Regions from separate parts of the Paenibacillus sp. FSL R5-0341 genome, predicted to be linked through region 3. Evidence: riboswitches for the same ligand, from Rfam matches in the RefSeq annotation. Region 3 holds a riboswitch; each other region holds the start of a gene.
The links. A riboswitch is a leader RNA that binds a small molecule or an ion and turns the genes downstream of it on or off. The one in region 3 is predicted to bind cyclic di-AMP.
Positions count from the first base shown of each region.

Region 1: another riboswitch for cyclic di-AMP. It lies ahead of MKX75_RS06845 (hypothetical protein); the one in region 3 lies ahead of MKX75_RS00545 (C40 family peptidase).
Region 2: another riboswitch for cyclic di-AMP. It lies ahead of MKX75_RS16440 (3D domain-containing protein); the one in region 3 lies ahead of MKX75_RS00545 (C40 family peptidase).
Region 4: another riboswitch for cyclic di-AMP. It lies ahead of MKX75_RS10110 (C40 family peptidase); the one in region 3 lies ahead of MKX75_RS00545 (C40 family peptidase).

Region 1 is NZ_CP150241.1:1,542,845-1,548,987, forward strand. Features, by position in the region: gene urtE (urea ABC transporter ATP-binding subunit UrtE) at 1-601, shown strand, start outside; gene MKX75_RS06820 (hypothetical protein) at 633-1,268, opposite strand; gene MKX75_RS06825 (hypothetical protein) at 1,296-1,499, opposite strand; gene MKX75_RS06830 (urease accessory UreF family protein) at 1,770-2,471, opposite strand; tRNA gene MKX75_RS06835 (tRNA-Leu) at 2,898-2,980, shown strand; gene MKX75_RS06840 (glutathione peroxidase) at 3,129-3,608, opposite strand; cyclic di-AMP (ydaO/yuaA leader) riboswitch at 3,980-4,155, shown strand; gene MKX75_RS06845 (hypothetical protein) at 4,271-4,669, shown strand; gene MKX75_RS06850 (HAD family hydrolase) at 4,838-5,521, shown strand; gene MKX75_RS06855 (Nramp family divalent metal transporter) at 5,652-6,143, opposite strand, start outside.
Region 2 is NZ_CP150241.1:3,688,746-3,694,888, reverse strand. Features, by position in the region: gene MKX75_RS16455 (M20 family metallopeptidase) at 335-1,510, opposite strand; gene MKX75_RS16450 (ABC transporter permease subunit) at 1,694-3,157, shown strand; gene MKX75_RS16445 (amino acid ABC transporter ATP-binding protein) at 3,144-3,866, shown strand; cyclic di-AMP (ydaO/yuaA leader) riboswitch at 4,085-4,280, shown strand; gene MKX75_RS16440 (3D domain-containing protein) at 4,283-4,957, shown strand; gene MKX75_RS16435 (polysaccharide deacetylase family protein) at 5,063-5,854, opposite strand; gene MKX75_RS16430 (hypothetical protein) at 6,009-6,143, shown strand, end outside.
Region 3 is NZ_CP150241.1:108,986-115,128, forward strand. Features, by position in the region: gene MKX75_RS00520 (hypothetical protein) at 57-215, shown strand; gene MKX75_RS00525 (4a-hydroxytetrahydrobiopterin dehydratase) at 246-542, shown strand; gene rbsK (ribokinase) at 557-1,573, shown strand; gene MKX75_RS00535 (cytochrome c) at 1,645-2,001, opposite strand; gene MKX75_RS00540 (GNAT family protein) at 2,152-2,646, opposite strand; gene MKX75_RS00545 (C40 family peptidase) at 3,010-3,480, opposite strand; cyclic di-AMP (ydaO/yuaA leader) riboswitch at 3,484-3,621, opposite strand; gene MKX75_RS00550 (hypothetical protein) at 3,876-4,718, opposite strand; gene MKX75_RS00555 (M1 family metallopeptidase) at 4,729-6,143, opposite strand, start outside.
Region 4 is NZ_CP150241.1:2,196,640-2,202,782, forward strand. Features, by position in the region: gene MKX75_RS10080 (hypothetical protein) at 1-447, opposite strand, end outside; gene MKX75_RS10085 (xanthine phosphoribosyltransferase) at 652-1,233, shown strand; gene MKX75_RS10090 (hypothetical protein) at 1,331-1,660, shown strand; gene MKX75_RS10095 (hypothetical protein) at 1,780-1,998, shown strand; gene MKX75_RS10100 (carboxymuconolactone decarboxylase family protein) at 2,144-2,473, shown strand; gene MKX75_RS10105 (hypothetical protein) at 2,544-3,230, opposite strand; gene MKX75_RS10110 (C40 family peptidase) at 3,352-3,816, opposite strand; cyclic di-AMP (ydaO/yuaA leader) riboswitch at 3,822-3,953, opposite strand; gene pelA (pectate lyase) at 4,372-5,334, shown strand; tRNA gene MKX75_RS10120 (tRNA-Leu) at 5,511-5,595, shown strand; gene MKX75_RS10125 (carbohydrate-binding protein) at 5,679-6,143, opposite strand, start outside.

The DNA.
Region 1 (6,143 bases), 1.4 Mb from region 3:
GATGGGCCGTAACGGTGTAGGTAAAACGACGTTGATGAAAACATTGATGGGGCTGCTCAAAATACGCAAGGGCAATATTCAATGGCAAAATCAGGAGTTATCCACGTTGGATACAGTCAAGCGGGCAAGGGCGGGGATCGGTTATGTACCGCAGGGGCGGGAGATTTTCCCACAGCTTACGGTGAAAGAGAACTTGTTGCTTGGCCTGGAGACAAGTGCACCAGGTGTAAAGGCGTTCCCGGAGGATGTGCTGGCGATGTTCCCTGTGCTTGCTACAATGTATGGGCGGCAGGGCGGGGATCTGAGTGGTGGACAGCAGCAACAGTTGGCATTTGCCCGAGCGTTGGCTTCGCGTCCGGGGTTACTGCTACTTGATGAGCCGACAGAAGGCATTCAGCCTTCCATCGTGGAGGACATTCGGCAGGTTATTTTACAGCTCAAGGCAAAGGGGAACCTCTCGGTTCTGCTGGTCGAGCAGAGTATTGATTTTGTGCGCAGTGCTGCAGATTATATCTATATCATGGACAAAGGTACCATTACCCTACATGGGACACCGCAAGAACTGGATATGTCCCAGTTTGAACATCATCTGTCTGTGTAATTGTAGTTATCGTATCGAGTGCAGAGTGGGTTCAGGAACGCTTGTCCAGAATATTCGAGTATTTCGGATATAACCGCCGGATGCATTCCGGGCAGATGTCATGGGTGAATTCGGCGTGGGTATGTTTCTCCAGATAACTCTCGACGGAGTTCCAATGTTCCTCTTCGTCCTTGATTTGTTTGCAGACAGCACAAATAGGCAGTAATCCTCGCAAGGTGCGAACGTCAGACAGAGCCTTCTTCAATTGGCGTTCTGTCTTTTTCTGTTCGGTAATATCCATGTGGGCAATCAAAGCGAGATCGGTATCCAGGTTTGAGTTAGTGTGAGATAGAGGGGTGAGTTCCACACGAAACCACCTCTCTTCGTTGTATACCGTATACACGCAGATGTCATATGTATGATTTCGACTAAAGGGTGTTCCGCGTTCTTTCAAATTCTGTGCGACAAGTGCCATATTGGCGTTCTTGCCTTGTAATGCCCAGGCTTCCAACAGATGCAGGTAATGTCTATGAGTGCTGTTCGCATCCGGGTTCGGTAATAGTTGACCGAGTTCCTGTTGCCAAGCACGGTTACAACTTTGGATAATCCAATCGTGATCAACGATGATGAGCTGGTGAGTTATGGAGTGGAACGACAGCCTCTCCAGATCGGATGTAACATGTCTCATGGATGGGGTCCTCCTTTGGCAGAAATCTTATCTCAGTTCATCTGGAATATCCAAAATATCAGCGACCAAGTGTCTGAATCGAGTTGCTTTGCGTGTGCCGTGAATGAGATTGGATAAACGATAGGGTGGGATGCCATGCTGTTCACAAAAGGTCTTCTGATCCACTTGAAGTTCGGTTAGCCGTCGTTTGATGGCCCATCCGAACGGAGTCACTGGCTTTTTCTTGTTCAAAAGGGTTCACCCCTGGTTAGAATGTAGTATTCAGTCGCTCTTTCTTCATGTAGAATATATAGAAATGCGAGCTGTATATTTTATTATATACGTAAATCCGTCATCTAACAATTAAAAAAGACGGAAAAAAGTGTATTTTGTGATGTAAAATGGCGCAAATACGTTAAATAAACCAATGAAATGACAAAAAACACGTCGGCAAGGAGGTTGCCGCGTGTTTTTTTTGTGTCTGAATGAAGGGGAGCAGGTGTAGGAGTAGGTGGACAAGGATTAGGCCCTGTAGGCATGAAGTCCAGCTCCAAGCATATGGAAACTGGGGAAAAACGATTTCATGGACATCGAGGTTGGCTGTGCCAGTCCATCCGCAGCCGAGGCGCTGACGGTGTTCCATTCATTCTCCAGATCTGCGGCCAGGCGTACCGTCAGATCTTTGGTTGTATCAGTGTTCAGGGGAATGACTTTGGAGGCTTCGGTTATGCAGGCATTCATGGCTGAATGCAGATAACCAAGAACTGCCGCCTCGACAGGGATATCGAGGTGGTGGTTAATCCAGGCGTGAACAGTGGAGAGGCAGCCAACCGAATCATATTTGGCGAAGGTCTGTTCGAGCTGGCTGAAATCAATCCAGGGGTGCAGAGCGCGTGCGAGTCTGATCAATCGTTTACCCATCGTAGCAGCTTCTTCTCTGAGATCTCCAGGAGTTCGCTGAACATGTACGAGCTTGTCGATCAGGGCTATCCGCCATGTATCCTTGTGATCTGCTGCGGTATAGATGCCTTTGATGGCCATGCCTTCAAGACGAACGATGCTGGGGTGCAACTGACAACGCATGAATGATTCGAGATCTTCAGCATTACGAATGGTACCCTCCTTGATATGGATATCCATGCCGAAGGAATGGGTGAACCCTCCAACCTGAATAGAGGAATCAAGCAGTTTAACATAATCGAGCAGCTTATTCCCACGGTTCACAATCATTCGCCTCCTGTGTTCGCTAAATGTCACTTTAATTAACATTTATATTCCTTATTGTTTGCTTTATGTTTGAAAATCCGAATTATATGATAGTTATCATCCCATAAATGTCCGCTTTTTGTCAATGGTGTCATTGAAATTCAATGGATTAAATCTGAAATTCAATATTAGTGTTATTTTATATAACATTTAAAGTTAAATGTTTGAGAAATGTAGGGGGGACTATATATAAATGAATCAACAAGATCGGCTCTTACCGAAAAAGAGGGGATCGAATCTAATAATATGCAGTTCATGGGTAAAGATGACGAGAATATGCGATTTTTGATGAAAATGCCTAGTTGAAAAAGAAGTATTAAAAAACACTTTACTTTTAGAACAGAACCCGGTATAATCAATTCTGTTGCCGATTATTTACGACATGCGGTCGTGGTGGAATGGCAGACACGCTATCTTGAGGGGGTAGTGGGCGTATGCCCGTGGAGGTTCGAGTCCTCTCGACCGCATCATATGAACGATGAAGAAGAAGCTTTCCGTTATTGGAAAGCTTCTTTTTTGTCTTTTTTGAACAGTCTGACATCGGGGTTGAAAAAAAGGCCATCCATGATCGGAGGTAATGGAGCTCTACCTTTCCGGCTACGGGTGGCCTGTGCATTATTTTTGGAGTAAGTTCTTGATATCTTCTTCAATCTTATCCGGTGTTGTTTTGGGAGCATAACGTTTAATGACCTGTCCGTTCTGATCCACAAGGAATTTGGTGAAATTCCATTTGATTGCTTTGGAGCCGAGCAGGCCAGGAGCTTCTGTGCTAAGGTGCTGGAAGAGAGGGTGAGCGCTTGAGCCGTTCACATCAATTTTCTCAAACATAGGGAAGCTTACGCCATAATTCATCTGACAGAACTCGGCAATATCATCGGAAGAACCTTTTTCCTGTGCAAACTGGTTGCTTGGGAAACCAAGAACTTCAAATGGAGCATCCTGGAACTTGTCTTGCAGTTCTTGCAGACCTTTGAATTGAGGAGTAAGGCCGCATGAGCTTGCCGTATTCACAATCAGGAGCACTTTGTCACGGTAGTCGGACATTTCAACTTCTTGACCGCGAAGGGTATTCACTTTGTAATCGTAGACTGTCATCTAAATCGCCTCCATTGATATACTCTTATATCTTCTATTATATTGGTTGCAATTAAATATTGCAAAACTAATGTGGTGTTAAAAGAATCAAAACAGGCAACTTGTGCAGAATACGTGAATGAATTGCGAAGTGATTTTCGTCAGCGTGAGAATTAGATAGCCTTGAAGAGATGGATAGAGTATAACCTTATTGTAAGCGTTATTATGGATGAGTATTGGCAGAAATCTGCCGATTCGGTGATCTGTGCGGACTTTACAGCGTCATGGCGCGGGTGTATGATTCATAACGTAATTTCAATTTAAACTAAATTGTACTTGAAAAACGAAACAAACGATAATATCGCTCGATCTTACTTTAAGATATACGAACGATGTTTTAATCGCTGAGTTTCCATTCATTCATGAGTGGGAAACGGGGGAACCAACGGAATGCGCTGTCCAGGACAGTAGGCATTCATGGGGTGAATTTTCCGGTGACAGCCGGAAATAGGGCGACTCTCGCGCCCGAATCCGTCAGCTAACCTCGTAAGCGTTAAAGGGAGAGGCAACAAGCCGTACGCTGGTTCATGGCGTTTTCGCCATGGGTTATTTAAGAAGCGTTCGGGAGGCCTTGGTCCCCCACGCTTCTTTTTTGTTGTCTTTTCACGCCAAGGGAGGAACGAATGATGGATACTGAGATGATCTTAGTGACTGCTCCAAATGAAGCAGGACGCAAATTTATCAAATTGCTGATGTACAAAAAAATGCCGTTTGCCGTTCTAACCAACAGTGCAGGGGAAGAGCGGAGACTCCGCAGAATCGGGGTAGAGCATGTCATTCGCATGAATACGGCTGCAGCTCAAAAATGGTTTTTGCCGCAGGGTAGCGTAGGCAACGTGTTTATTTTCGAGAACAGCCTGAATCTGACCTGTCGTTATTTACAGATCTGCCGTTCATGGACTTCGAAATCCCTGTGCGTCATCACGGAGCAGAGTCATCCAAAGGGCATCTATCGCGGGATGGGCGCAGACCGGATTGTATATTCGCTCAATGGGGAAGTCGGCTTTCTCCTCAATGGTTAATGCCATAGCTTGTGATTGCTCAGGTGTTAGGTGCCTGTTATAATTGAATGTATTAGAATCAAATTCACTCAAGGTATTATGAAATTGATTCATCGATAAACGGAAATTTGAGGAGACTCATGCGTGATGGTGGGTCTTCTTTTTTTATGCTTACAGGGAGGAATTGGCATGCCGGATGTGAGTGGGTTAAAGTGGTTATTTTTTGATGTTGGAGATACGCTGGTGGATGAATGGGAGCCGGTTGATGATATTATCGGACAGTTCGTCCGTGAAGCTTGTGCTTTAGGGTATCCAGTAGAAATTGAGGCGGTACGCGAACTGTTCGCGAGCTGTTACCGGAAATACGAGCAATGGCCCATGAGAGTGGCGATTCGCACATTCATTGAAGACGAGGGCCACCGGAAACAGATTCAGGACAAGCTGAAGTTTCAAAAAGATCTTGAACGTCCTTTTCCTTCAGCGGATTCCGTTCTGCAGCAGTTGTCACGGTATTATCGCATTGGCATTATTGCCAATCAGAGTCCTGGAACGGAAGAGAGACTGGAGAGCTACGGCTTGCGGAAGTATGTTGATGTTCTGGCGTGTTCAGCCGAAGAAGGAGTGTCCAAGCCAGACCCTGAGTTATACGCTGTGGCCTTGAAACAGGCAGGCTGTGAACCAGAGGAAGCTGTCATGGTCGGGGATCGGATCGATAACGACATTATTCCTGCCCGGAAGATGGGTATGCACACGATTCGAATCATGCAGGGTTATGGGAGATTCCAACCGGAACTCTCCGATGACGACCGTGCGGATTGGACCGTTGATTCATTGGATCAGCTCCTGCCGTTACTGATACCAAATCAGAATTAGATGATTGCGTTCAAGAGGTTCTACTCTAAATGAAAACACGTTGCTGTGCAGCAACAAAAAAGGCTGATCAACTTGGGTATAGCATACCGGAGTGATCAGCCTTTTTGACATTTAGTTGATTAGGACGAGATTAGAACAACCGGATCGTCTGAATGATCAGATATACATTCAGCACAACGATAACAGCGGCAATGATCCATGAGATGATTTTGAGCCACAATTTGTTGGCGAATGCACCCATGCTTTTTTTATCACTTGTGAACATCACCAGGGGAATTACAGCAAAAGGTAATTGAAGAGAAAGCACGACCTGGCTCAAAATGAGTAGTTCTTCTGTGCCGTGTTCTCCTGCAATGGCTGTGACAATCACCGCCGGGATGATGGCGATCAGACGGGTGACCAGTCTGCGCAGCCAAGCCGGAATTCGAATGTTCAGGAAACCTTCCATAACTATTTGTCCAGCGAGTGTACCTGTGAGGGTAGAGTTCTGACCTGATGCTAACAGAGCCACACCGAACAGGATACTTGCAACCGTAGTACCTAATAGAGGGGTCAGCAGATGATAGGCATCAGCGATCTCGGCAACCTGCGTCATACCAGCACTGTGAAATACAGCGGCAGA
Region 2 (6,143 bases), 3.0 Mb from region 3:
TACGAAGTATGTTTCCTACGGAAACATTGTAGTTGCTCACGTAGTTTTGCCTACGCTCCGCTACTCCATTTCTAGCTTCATCCAATCTTCTCGGTACTGAAAATCGGTCTTTTTGAACATGCACTTATAGCAATAAATAACCAAGTTAGCCAGCAAATGAACCACAATTCCTGTAATAAAATGTATTATTTTCAGTATTTTCAAGGGTTTCTTTCACAGCATCTCCAGCTTCTTGCTGAATATACTTACTGCTAAATCAAGAAAAGGGTGCCTGGAACAAGCTTGGATTTCAAGTTTGTTCCAGGCACCCCTATATAGCATGTTAAAGCAAATCTTAGCGAATCGCTTGCTCAAACTCTGTACGGATGGATTGAAGCAGCTCCGGCTGGCTCAGAACGTCGTAGGCTGTTGTAGCGAGTGCCTTGGCTCCCAGAATCATGCCGTCCAGCGCACGTTCTTGTAGTGCAAGATCACGGAAAGCTATGGAGTGCAGTGTGTGCACCTCATCCACAACACGGATGTAGGGATGGATGGCAGGACATTTTAGAGAAACGTTACCGATGTCCATCGAGCCATGATCGTTACCACTCACAATTTCTTCTTGCGGGATGCCGAGTTCCATCAGATTTTGACTAAACGCAGCTGAAAATGCTTCATTGGTCACCATCTCGTCGTAAGACGTTTCATAGTTGGACGTCACCAGCTTGCAACCTGTCTGTAGAGCAGATCCTTCAGCAATCTGAATCACACGCTCTGTGAGGATATTCAGTTCTTTTCGGGTTGCTGCACGTACATAAAATTGGGCTGAAGCGTAGTCAGGAATGATGTTTGCCGCCTGACCGCCGTTGTTAATCACACCATGAATACGAACGGTGCTTTTCACTTGTTGTCGGAATGCGTTGATCCCGTTGAATGTTTGAATGACAGCATCAAGTGCATTAATGCCTTCGTGCGGGCTTGCAGCAGCATGTGAAGAGCGGCCATGGAATTCAAATTGAACAGCATCAATAGCCAGTGAGCTGCCGGACTTTTCGTAGGCATAATACGGATGCGCCATGAGAGCGACATCGCAGTCATCGAACAAACCTGCTTCCGCCATCGGAACTTTAGCACCACGTGTCTCTTCAGCGGGGGTACCGAACACTTTAAGGGTTCCACCTACTTCATCCAGAATGGATTTCAGCCCAACAGCAGCTCCAAGACTCATCATGCAGATTAGATGGTGACCACAGGCGTGACCGATCTCCGGCAAAGCGTCATACTCACACAGTAATGCGATAGTAGGGCCGGGTTTGGCGGCCGAATAGGTTCCGATAAAAGCTGTGTCCAGTCCGAGAATGGGAGCCTCTACCGTGAAACCGTGGAAGACCAGCTCTTCTTTCAAACGGGCAGAAGCGAGATACTCTTCATTTCCCAGTTCGGGGTTGGCGCCAATATATGATGAAATGGCTTTAAAACGGGAAGCATATTGATCAATAACCGTCAGGATCTGTGATTTGTTAGATGTCATTTGTAAACTCCTTATGCAAAAATGAAAATAATTCATTGATTATATCACGTTTGCTTCATTTTTTCAGAAACAAGTCAAGATTTGTAATGTCAAAATGCATTGCATAATCATGCATTGTACTTTATAATGACTCAGTCATCAACATGAGAAGCATACAATGTATTGTAAGGGGAGAGAAAAAGGTTGAAATTGATAAGTCGTTACACCATGATGCTGTTGACCTTTGTTGTTCTGCTGACGACTGCCGTTCCTGTGGCACTTGCAAGTGGAACTACAGATAATTCAAGCAGTAAAAAGCTGGTGCTCGGTACAAGTGCCGATTTTGCACCATATGAATTCCATAAAGTGATTAATGGCAAAGATGAAATCGTCGGTTTCGATATTGAGATCGCCAAAGAGATTGCCAAAGATCTTGGCGCTGAGCTTGTGATTGAGGATATGGGCTTCGACGGTCTTCTGCCTTCATTGCAGAGCGGGCGTGTTGATCTGGTAATTTCAGGTATGACGCCGACGGATGAGCGGAAGAAAAGTATCGATTTTTCCGACACCTATTATAAATCAAAACAAGTGATTATGGTTCGCAATGCGGATAAAGACAAATATCCAACCATGGCAGAACTTGAAAATGCGAAAATTGGCGTTCAGAAAGGCTCCATTCAGGAAACGATCGGACAGAGTATTCCAGGAGCGAAACTTACTGCGCTGGATAAAATCTCGGATATCGTGCTTCAACTGCAAACAAAACGCATTGACGCGGCAATCGTTGAAGATACTGTTGCTGCAGGTTATCTGGACGATATCATTGGACTTGCTGCTGCTGTTCCGGACGAAGAGCAAGCAGAAGCGGCAATCGGGATTCGTAAAGGAAATACCGAGCTGCTAGCTGCAGTAAATGGAACACTGGAACGATTGAAAAGTGAAGATAAAATCAATCAGATGGTGACGGACGCCAGCCTCTTGATGGCGGATAAAGTGAACAAATCACAAAATATTTTCCAAGTATTCTGGGAGTACAAAAGTTTCTATGCTACAGGTGTAGGATACACACTTCTGTTGTCTGCACTTGGCGTTATCTTCGGGGTAATTATTGGATTGATCATCTGTTTGTTCCGTCTACATGACGCTGCAATCTTGCGCTGGATCGGTACGGCTTACGTTGAAGTGATCCGTGGCACACCGATGCTGGTACAATTGATGATTATTTATTATGGTTTTTCCCTGAGCTTTGGCATTAACTTCACTGCACTTCAGGCAGGTATCATTACACTTTCAATCAATAGTGGTGCCTATCTGGCGGAGATTTTCCGTGCAGGTATCCAAGGTGTGGATCGTGGTCAGTTGGAGGCAGCGCGTTCCCTCGGAATGGGCAGAGGTGCAGCAATGCGTTACATTATATTGCCACAAGCCTTCAAAGCTGTATTACCAGCGATCGGTAATGAATTTATAACTATTATCAAAGAATCCTCTATTATCTCCGTTATCGGTATGGTGGATATTATGTATCAGGCAAGTGTAGTCAAAAACATTACGTACCAAGGTTTGAGTCCATTTTTGATTGCAGCAGCCATCTACTTTGTAATGACGTTCATTTTGTCCAAGCTGCTGGGACGACTGGAAAGGAAGTTGAGTGCAAGTGATAGACGTTAGACAATTACACAAATCTTATGGTAATAACGATGTACTTAAAGGCATTAACGTGACGATTGGCAAAGGTGAGGTTGTCGTGGTTATCGGTCCTTCCGGTTCAGGTAAAAGTACATTCTTGCGTTGTCTGAACTTGTTGGAACAGCCTACCTCGGGAGAGATTGATTTTGAAGGCGTATCAATCACCGATCCGAAGCACAACATCAATGCGACTCGTGAGAAGATGGGTATGGTGTTCCAGCATTTCAACCTGTTCCCACACAAAACGGTACAGCAAAACATTACGATTGCCCCGATTAAAGTGAAGAAGCAATCCACGCAGGAAGCGGAGAAAATCGCTGCTGATCTGCTAAACACTGTGGGCTTGTATGATAAAAAAGATACTTTCCCGAACCAGCTGTCCGGTGGACAGAAGCAGCGGATCGCCATTGCAAGAGCATTGGCCATGCAGCCGCATGTAATGCTGTTTGACGAGCCTACTTCGGCACTGGACCCCGAGATGGTCGGTGAAGTGCTGGATGTCATGAAACGTCTTGCAGAAGGCGGGATGACGATGGTCATCGTAACACATGAGATGGGTTTTGCACGTGAAGTGGGAGACCGAATCCTGTTCATGGATGGCGGGGTCATTGTAGAAGAAGGAACACCTGATGAGGTGTTTGGAGCACCAAAAAATTCACGTACACGTGATTTTCTTGCTAAAGTACTCTAAATGAAATGATTTAATAGCGTTACTGACATCGAGTCGGTAACGCTATTTTTTTGTGCGTAATAATCATTTCTAGATTTGAAAAGTAACTTTTCTGTTACCTTATATAAAGAAATCGGGTTGCCCAACTATTCTGAATTATCCAGTATTCTTACAGTTGATGACATGTTCAAAACCTTTTGGTAAGAATTACTACAAGTTCAGGTTACAAAATTGTGATATATTGAACTCTGCCGAAACTTCCGGACAGGGAGTGCGGGGGATGTAACGATGCAGATCGTGCAGGGGGAAGATCTATGGCACACTGCTTGGGGTGAATTAGGGGTACATAACGTTTCACATGTAACGAAGGACCTATAGGGTGGCTCCTCATCCGAATCCGACAACTAACTTCGCAGGCATAATGAGGGAGGAAGACCATGATTAACAAGAAACGTATAGCCAAAACAGCAGTAGCATTATTGACAACAGCAATGCTTATTCAAGCCGTTCCGGCTCACGCAGATTCAGTTCATGTGGCCAAAGAAGGGGATACCTTCTACACCTTATCGAAACAGTATGGAGTAGCACTCAACACGTTGGTTAAAGCAAACAACGACATTTCGCCTTACAATATTTATGGTGGTTTGAAAATTACGATTCCCGGTAAGGCAAACAATGTAGCAGCTGCTGCGGCTACAGAGAGCAAGACTCAAGCGAAGACTGTTACTACAGCAAGCTTGGACGTTAACGCAGATAACAAAGTTGTTCAAGCCTGGGGAAAAACGTTCGATTACAGTAAAGCAGTGAACGTGAAAGCAACGGCATACTCTGCAGATCCGTCCGAAAATGGAGGATGGGGTGCTGTGGATTACTTCGGCAATGATCTTGAACTGGGTACGATCGCAGTTGATCCAAGTGTGATTCCACTTGGAACCAAAGTACTGGTAACCGGTCACAGCCATCCGGGATTGCCAAAACAGGCTTTTGTAGCTACAGCACGTGATGTGGGCGGTGCAATCAAGGGTCACCGGATTGATATCTTTATCCCTGGTAGCAAGCAGTCCGTAAGCACATTTGGTTTCCAGGATATCGAGCTCTATATTCTGAAGTAGAAAGTGAATTACATCTAACGAATTCAAACAGGGTGTCTGCCAGTCGCTACTTTGCGATTGAACAGGCACCCTTTTAACATCGTCATCATTTCCTACATGGACATCCTAATCCTTGGCTTTTGGCAACCCCAACATCTCGTCCAAGGTGACTAATTCATACCCCCGATTACGCAGTTCCTCAATAATTTCAGGTAAAGCCTCAATCGTGCCATTCAGGTTCGAACCCACACCGCCCCCTGCATGTTGCAGAACGATGGAACCGGGTTTTACGGCAGATAGGATGTTATCCTTCACCTCTTCCTTGGAGAGGCCTTTCCAGTCCAGTGAGTCAACGTTCCAGTTCACAATGCTATAGTGTTGTCTGGCAGCCCATTGCAGCTGTTCTTCATTAATATCTCCGTAAGGTGGTCGGATCATCTTGGGCGTATATCCTGCTAGGTGATGAATGATATCCCCAGTATGTAAAATTTGTTTGCGAAAGGCATTCATCGACAGCTTACTGAATTCCGGATGATTGTAGCTGTGATTGCCAACAATATGCCCTTCCTTAACGATACGTTTCACCAGATCCGGATGTTTCTCAGCACGACTACCAACGATAAAGAATGTAGCTCTGACTTTATATTTCTTCAATACATCTAATACCTGTGGAGTAAATCGTGGATCGGGCACGTCATCAAAAGTCAGGGCAACCTGCTTCGTTGAAGGACCATTCGTTTTGAACGTATCCGCATATTTTTGACGTAATTGTCCCAATGTCAGTTGTTCTTCTTCCGCGGAATCTGAAACTGATACTGATTCACTTGGCGGGCTTGAAGCATCCCCCGATGAAACTGGAGCATGATATCCTCCAAAAAAAATAACGATAACCATCAGCATAATGAGGCGTACGCGCATAATAACGGCCTCCTTTTCCGAAAATGATGTTCTCCTTGGTATGTCCGAGGTGTCCATAAAATATGCGTAGTGTGAGAATTTTCATTGCGGATTTATCTTGTGAAAGCCATAATTCCTCCATATATAACATATAGAGAAGGATAGGTGGATGGTTATGAGTACATATGATTTGAAATCGATACGTTTACAAGTGATTGAGGCAGGAGATGATAAGGTTTTTCTCGTTACCGGAGGAAAGGCGCATATTGGTGCTGTAGCCACGTTCTACGTGGATCATGAGCGCGTAAGC
Region 3 (6,143 bases):
TGCCAATTTCGGGGGGATAAGATGGAGAATGAATTCTTCTCAAAGCCTTACGGTTATTGGTTCTATGGCATGTAGTTGATTGGATTTTGCAGCTTGTCCGTGGTAAGATGTTAGTCGTGAAATGGGCCAACCGCATGGCGGTGAGCCTGGCCTTTGAGGTTGCTGTGAATCGCACCGAAGGTCTCGATGGTTATACGGACGGATGTCGTCTGTAAGGTACCATCTTATGGGGAGGAAGATAACGCATGGTTTTTTCGCAAGAGGAAGTCGAAGCTCATCTGGGGAGGCTGGAAGGCTGGGAACTGGAAGAGGGACGGTGGATTGTACGTAAATTCGTGTTTTCCAACTACATGAAAGGGATTGCATTTGTGGATGAGGTCGCTGCGATCTCGGAAGCATTCAATCATCATCCTTTTATTACGATTGATTATACAACGGTTACGCTGCGTCTCACGTCATGGGATGCGGGTGGTATTACATCTGTAGATATCAAGGAAGCAGGACAATATAACGAAGCTTATGACAAAATGAGGTCCGAATAACGAGATTGGTTATTATGGCGCGGCCGGAAGTGAGTGAACCATACATGTCAGACTATAATCAGAAACAACCTCTTATTGCTGTCGTAGGCAGTCTCAATATGGATCTCGTGGTGAAGACAGATACGATTCCGGAAGAGGGAGAGACGGTGAGCGGTGAGGAGCTGCATTATCTCGCTGGTGGCAAAGGCGCAAACCAAGCTGTTGCCGCTGCGCGTCTGGGTGGACAGACCGCGATGATTGGTGCGGTAGGGTCGGACGGTTTTGGCGAACGTCTGCTGCACAGTCTGACGGAAAGTGGTGCAGATGCCTCGCAGGTTCGGATATTGGAAGACACGGTTACAGGGACGGCATCGATTTGGCTCTCTCGGGGAGATAACCGGATTATTGTTATTCCTGGCGCGAATGGACAAGTGGTGCCTGAGATGCTGGAAGAGGCGGATACGGTAAAAAGCCTGACTGCAGCCGCAGCGGTGCTGCTGCAGCTGGAGATTCCGCTGCCAGCGGTCACCCGCGCCGCCCAACTGGCGGCTGAAGGCAGCGCACTGGTGGTGCTCAACCCGGCTCCCGCGGTGCCGGGTCTGCCCCAGGAGCTCCTGCGGTGCGTCGACGTTGTCACGCCGAACCGCAGTGAGCTCGCCGTGCTTACCGGCCGGGATCATCTCCGGCCGGAAGACCTGGATGCGGCGGTCGCAGAGCTCGCCGCATCCCTCGGGGCCGCTGTCGTCACGACGCTCGGCCCCGAGGGGGCTGTGTACGCGGCGGCGCCTGGCGGCCGCGTACAAGCAGGGCGTGCCGGCGCGTGCCGTGCGCCCGGCTACGCCGTAAGCGCCGTCGATACGACCGGCGCTGGCGATTGCTTCAACGGCGCGTTGGCAGTAGCCCTCGCGCGCGGTGAGACTTTGGACGCGGCCGTAGGCTTCGCCATGGGTGCGGCCGCGTTATCCGTGACGAAGCTCGGCGCCCAGTCCGGGATGCCGTCCGCACGTGAAGTCGAGGCCTTCCTGGCTGAGCAAGCGCCAGAAGCTCAGTAAAGGATAGAACAAAGAGGCTCTTATTCTCCCAACAGGGGATTAAGGGCCTCTTTGTTATGCGTGTGCAAAGATTATTTCTTCTCTGACAGCCACATGGCGATATTGGCAATCTCTTCATCCTGCAGTCTGCCCTTGAAGGCAGGCATGCCACCTTTACCTTTGACAATCGTGGAATAGATCTTCTCCAGATCATCCTGGCTGCCGATGTTCGCCAGAGCAGGTCCTACGCCACCTTGAAGCTGATCCCCGTGACAGGAAATACAATTGGCTTTGACCAGTGCCTCAGCCTGTCCTGCATCCATCGTCACTTCCGGCATGGTTGGTTTCGCTTCTTCAGCCACTTCCTCTTTCCCTGGAAGCGTAAACATTAAAACAATAGCTAAAGCGCATGCTGCAAAAAATACCCCGCTCATGATCCATTTGTGCATCCCTTATGTCCCCTCCAGAATGAAAGATCATCTAACCTGAAACTATCCATATCATTATAACGGAACCTGTAGTGACATCATAGCATTTTGTGGTAATTTTTTGAACTAATCACATAACAAGGGGCAGATTTGGCTGTTTTGCAATGAATTCTACTCACGAGGCCCCTCATAAACCATACAGTGAAAGGGCATTAAACCGCTTGGGGTCTGTCGTTCGTATGTATCCTGGGTGACAAATCCATTCTTCAGATAGACTTGAATGGCACGGGCATTCCAGGTGAGAACTTCCAGATCGATCTCATTCGTCCGATTCCGGCGAATGGCTTCCTGTACAATGGCGGTGACAAAAGCTTTCCCTTGACCCTGACCACAAAGCTCTGGATGCATGCCGAGGCCAATCCGGGTTACCCCTTGAAGTGGGAAGTATTGAGCGAATCCGCAGATCCGATCATGCTGATCTAGAACAATAGCATATTGTTCCTGTCGCAGCTGTGCATCCCCAAACTCCACTTCCAGTGCTTTCATCTGCTCCCAGGGTAGCCAGCTATAGATATTGTAAGGCGGGTCATACTGCCAACTGCAGATAAGCTCCGCATGTTCTTCTTGCATGGGTACAACATGAAACGTTACAGGGGCTTCATTCATACATCTGCACGCTCCTCTCATTCATTACCAAACTCTCTGTCCACTCTACAAAAGAGCTGTTCATTTAGCAAGTCTCCCTTTCCAGGAAAAAAATGAAACAAAAGTTCCGGTAATTCCGTTTATATTATAACGGGATGGGTAAAAACATCATAAGGGCACGGACGAGCGAACGAAAAATGAACCTGTTGATGTCGCAGGATATACCTCGTGTGTAACTTGCAACGTAAAAACGTGAACAGGGAATGAAGCACAAAAAAACCGCCGGATACATTCCTGCGGAGAATGTACCGGGCGGTTCTGTTATGCTTCTTGCTTCGTTCCAGTATGGTTAATGGTTACAGCATCATGTTGCTCAGCTTGTCCCTAGTCAAGGGCCAGTGATTCATATGCGTCCGTGCTCATAATCCGTTTAGCGCCAACATAACGATTGGCCCAATAGTTTTCACTCAATGCACTGATCGTAACACCTTTGGAAGAAGAGGAGTGTGCGAACTTTCCATCCCCTACAAAGATTCCTACATGAGATACGCCTTTACCTGTTGTATTGAAGAAAACCAGATCGCCAGCTCTCATCTCCATGCGGGATACGGAATCACCCATGTCGAATTGGGAACTCGATTGGCGTGCCAAATCAATACCCAATTTGTCGAATACATACCGTGTAAATCCGGAGCAGTCAAAGCCGTTAAGCGTTGTTCCCCCACTTTTGTATGTAGTTCCCATTGCTGAATCAATTACTTTGTCCATCTTTGAATCTGCGAATGCGCTGCCTGCACCAAGCGATAACGCGAATGTGAGGCTAAGTACAGCTGCGGTTAATTTCTTCTTTAACAAGAGATATACCCCTTCCAACGCCTGCGAGGTTAGCTTAAGGATTCGGTTGAAGGTCCCCTATGATCCCTCTGTAGCAAGATCAATTCACCCATAACTGGTTCCCCCGCTTCCCAGGTGCCAGGAATTTGGCTATGCTAGTTATGCACCTGCGAAATCAAGAAATGACGATTTAATTTTAAGTAGTTACAAATATGAATGTAAAGATTACAAAGTTGTTACTAAAAACTCACTGCGATTATTGTAACAGAGGAGTACCGGTTTGGCAACGTTTAGCAACAAAATTAGCAAAAAAAACCTCGACCTTTGACGGGGAAAGGTTGAGGTTTGCCTATTTATAAGTACATATCAGGCCATAAGTTTAACATGTGATGGTAACAATTTTTAAACTATCTGCTCTAACCTTTGGATGTTTTGGACTGCCATAACCGGAAATGGGCGCATATTTTCCACAGGCTCAATAGACATCTGGCAAGTGGATACGTCTGTTGTAGTATAAGTCCGGTGAGTCCCGTTAGTAACCATGAGGCTGAAGTGAATGCCCCGAAGACGAGCAGGTGAACTCCGCCCAGCAGCAGTGCAATGCCGATCACAGCGATGAGATGACGCAGTGCAATCCAGAGCGCCTTGAGTGTACCGTGAGCCCCACCTTCCCCTTCCGGTGCCGAAACACCGAACTGCATGTAGAGCAGGGTGTGGTGAATAATCCAACCATATACGATCCAAGCAGCAACATAAGGTATGCCGGGCAAGAGTAATTGAAGGGAATGAAATCCATCCATTAGAATCGAGTACAGCTTTGGCACGAGCCAGTAGCCAGGCAGAAGCACCAATAATGTACGAATGGTGTGGAGCAGCAGCATCGGTTTCCACAGATTTTTAATCCCGCGGACGAATGGAATTCGCTCTTCTGTACTATTATAGTGCTGAAGCGAGTAGAGCAGTCCTGCCTGAATGAGGGGGCTGATTAACATACGAAGCAGTAGCATAGCCCCCAGAATCCACAGATAACGATGAACCTCCGGATGGGTAGACAGGTTCAGTTGGCTTTCCATTTTGAACAAAAGCGTACTCAGCTCCCCGGCATCAGTATCCGGATAACGCAGGAGTAGTGGGACGACAGCCGATTGTATCATTCGATAGAGGAAATATCCCCATATAAGTTGATAAAGAAATAAAAGTGCTGCAATGAACATATGCTGACGGACGAGAAACCAGCCTTCACGTATTTTCGCTTTCACCGTTTCCACCTCACCATGACAGACTTCCGAATATGGCTTCTATTAGTTTGGTTACACTCATGCTCCAGCGGGACTTCGCCTGCTCATCCAGTCCGGCTTTCAGGAAATTGTTCATATGGCGGTTCTCCAGCACGATCGTGTAGAGGGGATCGGTCATGGCCCAGGACACGGGAGATGTGTGAGTTAATTTATAGGTGATGCGATCTTCTTTGCCATCCCATTGCTTGGTGAGGATATGTCCGTCTTCAAAAGCAATTCGAACAGGAACGGCGTTGTAATCACTGCCTTTTTTCGCAATTGTTACGGATGACTCGTACAATGTTTGGCCGTCTTTCTGTACGGGTGTAACATGAATCTTCTCTACAGCAAAGTCAGCCATTCCGTTACCATAGACATATTGTTCAAAATAATCAGACCAGGAAGTACGGGTCACTTGTTCCACAACTTTTTGAAAGTCAGTCGAAGTGGGATGTTTGAAACGGTACTTTTTCACATAGGTAGAGAGAATGCGTTCCATCTTTTTCGCACCGACTTGATGTTCAATACCGAGCAATACAAGCTTGCCACGTGTGTAGACATTGGCTGCATACTCGTTCTGGGAATCGAACTTCCAGGATTCTTGTGTTAAAGATGAAGGAGACGTAATCAGTCCCGATTGCACCGGCAGGTTTGGGATCAGTCCGTATTCCTGCTCCATCAGTTTGTCTTCTGCATAAGAGGTGAACCCCTCATCCAGCCAAGCTTCCTCGAACTCGTTGCTGGCAACCATGCCATAGAAGTATTGATGTCCAATCTCGTGGACTACGGTTCGTTCCAGGTCATAACCTGGCGTGGTGTCATCCGCTCCAAAGGCTGTGATTAGCGTGGGATATTCCATGCCCCCGGCACCATTCCCCGTTTTAGGTGGAACAACGATGGACAAGGTGGCGTAAGGATATGGACCAAACCATTTGCTATAATTGGATAGAGCGGCCTTCGCAGCGTAGAAATAACGTTCTTTCAGATCCTGATGAGCAGGGTCCAGATATAACTTGATTCGTACACCAGGAACGTTGGGCGCAGAGAATGGCTCTTCGGCGTACACAAAATCGGGCGAGGCTGCCCAGGCGAAGTCATGCACATCATCGGCATAGAATTGATAGACTTTTTCTCCATTCTTCACTACAGCTTGCTGCGTTGGAAATCCGGTAGCAGCCACCTTGTATGTTTCAGGCACCCGAATACGCACACTATATATACCGAAGTCGGCGTAAAACTCCGAATTGCCGTGGTATTGGTGCAGATTCCAGCCTTCCGTTGTTCGTCCACGCCTGCCCACAGGTTCATAGGCACTTAGTTTGGGAAACCATTGACCTGCCATAACAAAATCATCAGCGGTTCCCATCCGGGCAAAAATCTTGGGCAGATTCACTTCGAATCGGGTGT
Region 4 (6,143 bases), 2.1 Mb from region 3:
CATGGGAACGACGATGCTATTCATTTGAAGGATGGCCTGAATGCCCCGACCAAGAAGCAGATAAGTCCCTACAAGTGTGACAATCAGACCCGTCTGATAATGTAAACCCAGATGTTCGACAAAAACGGAACCTGCTCCTGCAAGCATGACACTGTTCACGCCAATGAGAATGAGAAGGGTCACCCAGGTAATCCATTTGCCTGCCTTGTGGCCGAATAAATGTTTGTTCAGATCCTCATAAGAGCGGGAACCGGTATCGTGAGCAATGAGCATCATTTTGGTACCTAACCAGACAAAGAGCATGGTGGATAAGCCTATGGTGATGGTGGCCCATTTGCCATACTGGGTAAAAAACTGCAGGATTTCCTGCCCTGTGGCGAAGCCGGCTCCGACAACCGTTCCGATGTATGTAAATGCGATCTGCAGCACCCGAAATGCCTGTTTCATGTCTTTCCCCTCTCAGGCCCCTGTATAGTTTGGACATGCGGGTACCATGGTACAAGGTATGCTTGACCCACGAAAGACATGACAATCGATAGCAAGCTCTGGCTTGAAATGCAGCTTAAGGACAGCCCTCGGGCAATTTCGCTTGAACTTATAGACAGATATATGATACTTTTACCTCATAGGATAGGCTTGGGAGGTCAAATCATGGAAGTATTGAAACAACGAATTTTACAAGAAGGTGTTGTCATCTCGGATCAGGTATTGAAGCTGGATGGTCTATTGAACCACCAGATTGATCCTGCATTAACGATGGAGATGGGACGGGAGTTTGCTGCCCGGTTTCGTGAAAGTGGAGTAACTCGGGTCATTACGGTAGAATCCTCAGGCATTCCGGTTGCTTTTGCCGCAGCTCATGAACTTGGGGTACCGCTAGTATTCGCCCGTCGCAAAAAAACGCTTCTGGCTGATCCTGATGCCTACTGTGAACGTGTACCGTCCTTTACCAAAGGAATTGTAACAGACATTATGGTATCCCGCGAGTTCATTCATGAGAATGACCGTATTCTGTTCATTGATGATATCATCGCCAATGGGGATGCTGCTCGTGGAGTCATCAAAATTATTGAGCGTTCCGGTGCGGAACTCGTCGGATTCGGCGTTGTGGTCGAGAAAAGTTTTCAGGCAGGGGCACGCACGATTCGTGAACAGGGTATTCCGGTGGAAGCCTTGGTACGTATTCGTTCTCTGAACGATGGAACGGTACAATTTGACGATAACGAAATGTGACATTTTAAAGGAATAGGGCCTATTTTTTGAACTATGCCTTTGCATGACCGCAGATTTCATTTATAATGGGGTTATGTTAGGGAGAGGAGGCAACACCATGGGGAACCAACCGGCAACAGAACAATTTTTTATTGATAAGCTGGCGGAATCGAAAGTTCATTTTGAACGTGCCCTGGATTGTAAACATACGGAATTCGATGACCTTTATCCCTATATGATTGAACATCCTCAATTTTTCTGGTACAAACGCTATGTTGCCTGGTCAGAATTACTGACGATTGTAGGCTTGTGCGAAGAGTTGTCCTTCTCTTGGAAAGAACAATTTACACCGCATCAAGTGGAGTACCTTGAAGAACGTGTGATGTCCGCCAAAGTGCTTGATTTTTGGTTCGAGAAGAACGACAGCAAAGAGCACGCGCAGCGGTAACTTTCAGTCGGGACATAATTTCGAATGACATGACAGTCCAATACAGTCACGTGAGACCTAAATGACATTTCATTTAGGTCTCTTTTTGTAAATAAATTTGGAATATAGGAGCCAAGAACATGATCAGTGATACAGAATTGGACGCCCTGCGTCTGTCAGGTGAGAAAGTAAGAGTAGTACGGGACGAGCTGGAGTCAAACGATGTAACCGGGATTGTCGTTGCCTGGGATGGCGAGCAGGTATTGATCCGGCGGCAAAATAGACGTGTCGTCAAGCTAGATCGCAGTTACCGATATCAGCTGTTCAGCGAACCGCGCCAGAGTCCACTTGGTGAGTAGCAATCGCTTATGATTGTGGCAAAGCCATGAGCATTTATATGTTTGGAATTACCATGATTTCTTGGCATAATTGGCTCACTCGGGAGAGAAAATAGGTACAGTGGAAACGATCTGTAACTATAGCTGAGAGGGTGTGCTACAAGACATGACATTGATGAATGATAAAGTTCATGCCTACAAGGATCAGATTGGAGCATTAAGCGATGTGCTGCCAGGAGTGGTGAAGTCGTATCATGAGTTTACTGGAGAATGCTTTCAGCCTGGCGTGATTGATGCGAAGACAAAACAGCTAATTGCCCTCGGAATAGGACTGTTCGCCAACAATGAGGTATGTACCTTTTACCATGTAGAAGAAGCTCGTGCCAAGGGTGCAACTGATCAGGAGATCATGGAGACCGTTGCCGTTGCCGGAGCTGTAGGAGGCGGACATGCCCTGTCTCAGGGTGCGATGCGAGTGCAGAAGGCGTTGCATTAAACTTAGGAAATATATGAAAAAATAAAACATGGTCATACCCTGTTAGCACAGGAGTATGACCATGTTTTATTTAAAGTTCATCTTTACTTGTTTTACTGTTAAGTGTTTTATTGTATTTGTCTACGTCAGCAAATTTTTCCATTACGGAATAGCGTGCCTTATAATTTATTACTGACGATTTAGTCCGATATTCAATGGTGGATCGGTCACTGGTCCACTTATAAATAAAAGCGTTATTATAGCTTTCGAGCTCTGGTTTACCATATTTGTTCGTAAGCTCTTCCAAAATTTCATCAGATTCCGGATTAGTTAGAGTACCAAAATCGTAACTTGCTTCAATCAGTAAGTAATCGTCCAAAGGATATTCATATGCTTGCTTCATCATGTCCTCTAATTGCTTATCCAATGTCTTTCGTATCTCGTCTTTTCTTGCGTCCGTCGTATTTTCGTTATCAAGTTCCTCACGCAATTGGTTGTTATCTTCTATTTTTTCTGATATTCCTTCATTAGTAAAGGAGTATTCTGCGTCTGCAGTCTTACCCAGAACCACCACATCGGAATAATTAATACTTTTTTCATGATCATTATGTACTTTTTCTTCATAGTTTGTGTTTTCGTTTTTTTCTTCAGATGAAATGACCTTTTTTATTTTACTCCCCCAAGATACTTCTCTGAAATCTTTAACTGTTTCACTACTGCATCCTAAACTACCTATTACTAAAATAACAAAACTTAAAACAAACAATAACTTTTTCAATTGTTCTCCTCACTCCTTTGATTTCCTAAAACATTTTACAATGTTTAAGAAATCAGTTGAAGACAAAAAATGGTTACAAAAAAGGCATCAGGTTATATACCGATGCCTTTTTGTGTATGAATTACATTTTGCCCAACATTTTATCGTACATAAATTGTCCAGTTACCCGACGTGCTGTCACATAACGATCATTGAAGTATGGATTCGATAACTTCGTAATACTTACACCTTTACTACTGGAGGCATGTGCAAATTGTCCGCCGCCAATATATACACCTGTATGTGAAATGCCTTTGCCCATCGTATTGAAGAACACCAGATCACCTGTGCGAATGTTACTTTTGGATACCGGAGTACCTGCTTTGGCTTGCTGCTGCGAAGTACGTGGCAATTCAATGCTGTATTTGTTGAAAAGATATCTCATAAACCCGGAACAGTCGAAGCCGGCCAAAGTCGTGCCACCCCACTTGTAAGGTATACCTGTCATGTTGTTCACTACGGAGTTGATACTGCTTGCCTCTGTGCTTGTTGCCCCGGATGTAAATAGTACAGCTGCTCCAAAAATGGAGATTATCAGTTTTTTCAAAATCAATGTTCTCCCTTCGATGCCTACGGAGTTAGCTAAGGGTTCGGTAGAAGGTTCCCTATATTTCCTATGTATAAGAATAATTCACCCAAAATGGTTCCCCCGTTTTCAAACATGAAACTCGGCAATGAATAATTAAGTTTTTGTAACTATTTGAAACTATATTGCATAAATGCGTAATTGTCAAACCCATTTAAACCCCTTCGTAATACCTCAATGTTAGCGGAATTAAGGTTTTTATATGAAAGAAGGGATCAAGTCTGGGTATCATTCATGACAAAAACGTCATTATTGATTCGCTTAAGACGATTTTGGATAAATAAATAGGTTTGTCATGAGTTAAAAGAACTATTCCGTAATGTTCAATTAAAGAGATTATATTCATTAAGTTGCATATATTGACAAAAATCGATTTATTGCATATTATCTTCTTATCCAATCCACATATTGGATGAAAATTGATTTTATTGTGTTATAAATTCAAATAAAGGAGGTTAAGGGACTAGTTTTATAAGTAAGGTAGAAGTGGGAGATTTATAAAAACAAAATAGGAGAGTGTTATCTTTGAAAGCAAAAAAAATAGTTACTTTTATTCTGGCATGTACGATGGTCTTCTCAGCAGTTGGAATGGCGGTTCTTCCTGTAACAACGGTATCAGCTGCTGATGCTTCAGGCACAACAGCAAGTATATCTGATATTCTGAAGAACCAGCTGCCAGATGGAGGTTGGAGAAAAGACTACAAACAAACAAGTGGAGAATGGGCGAAGTCCACCATCGACAACAAGGCTACATACTCAGAAATTAGAAGATTGGCGAAGGAATTCAAAAAGACCAATGATCCGCGATACTCCACAGCTGCAATCAAAGGAATTAACTTTTTGATCAACATGCAGTATTCAAACGGCGGATGGCCACAAGTCTATCAAAGCTCGGGATATCACAAACACATCACTTACAATGATGATGCAATGATTAATGTAATGATCATGCTGGATGAAGTAGCAACGCGCAAAGGTGACTTCTCGTTTATCGACAGCACACTTGCTAACCGCAGTAAAAATTCAGTTGCCAAAGGTGTAGATGCGATTCTGAATACACAGGTCGTTTCAGGCGGTAAGCTGACAGCATGGGGACAACAACATGATTCCAGTTCCCTTAAACCGGCAAGCGCAAGAATCTATGAAGTACCATCACTGACGGCTGGAGAGAGTGTAACGATTGTTAAATTCCTGAAAACCAGACCTGCTAACGCTAAAATTACAGCATCCATTAAAGGAGCTGAAGCTTGGTTTAACAAAGTCAAAATTACGGGCTACAAGTATGAAAGAGCGAACGGAGACAGCAAAATTATTGCTGATTCCAAAGCTGCACCGATCTGGGCTCGCTTCTATGAAGTGGGGACAGATAAACCGATCTTTATTGGTCGTGACGGGGTAGTTAAATATAAACTAAGTGATATTGATAAAGAAAGAAGAGGCGGTTACGCATGGTATGGCAACTGGCCTTCCAAGCTGTAACTCGTAACATGCCTAAGGTTTCACAAAGTTAATCCCTAGTAACGATAAGTAAAGCCCGAATCAGACATGGACGTCTGGCTCGGGCTTTATTGTTATTATTTTCAGTGTTGACATGATAAATTGTACATGATATATTATTTCTTGTCGCCAAGATATATCACGAAGATATACAATATGCGGTCGTGGCGGAATTGGCAGACGCGCACGGTTCAGGTCCGTGTGGGCTAACCCCCCGTGGAGGTTCGAGTCCTCTCGACCGCATCATAAGAATGAAAAAAGGTTTCTTGTAAGGCTAACGCCTTCGGGGAACCTTTTTGTTTTGTACCATAAAATCGTCTAATAGGTTACTGAGCGGACACGTGGATACTATCGATATTCGGACCTTCAGTACCGGTCGTTACAACTTTAATGGTATTGCTTCCCGAGTTCATGGGTACTTGAATTGTTTTTTCACCCCAGGTAGACCAGCTTCCCGTTGCAGTAAATGGGGTATTGCTGATCACTTTGGTCCCATTCACGAATACATCAAGGTTACGGGTGCCACTTTCCAACGCATAACGAAACTTTATGTTCTTGGTGCCGCTTATCGTATTGTTGATGTTATTCCATTGAATGCCTGAGTTCGTCAACGCATTGAAATTAACATACCCTGAGCCTGTGTATCCAGGATAGATCGTCTCAATTGCAGCATCGGAGAGAGTTGTTCCTGTCTCCGCTTCATACGTAGTGCCATTCCCCGTATTACCCCCACCGCTGCTCGTAATATTAGCTACAAACGTAGTTACACTTTGAGCAGGGAGTTGAGCAGT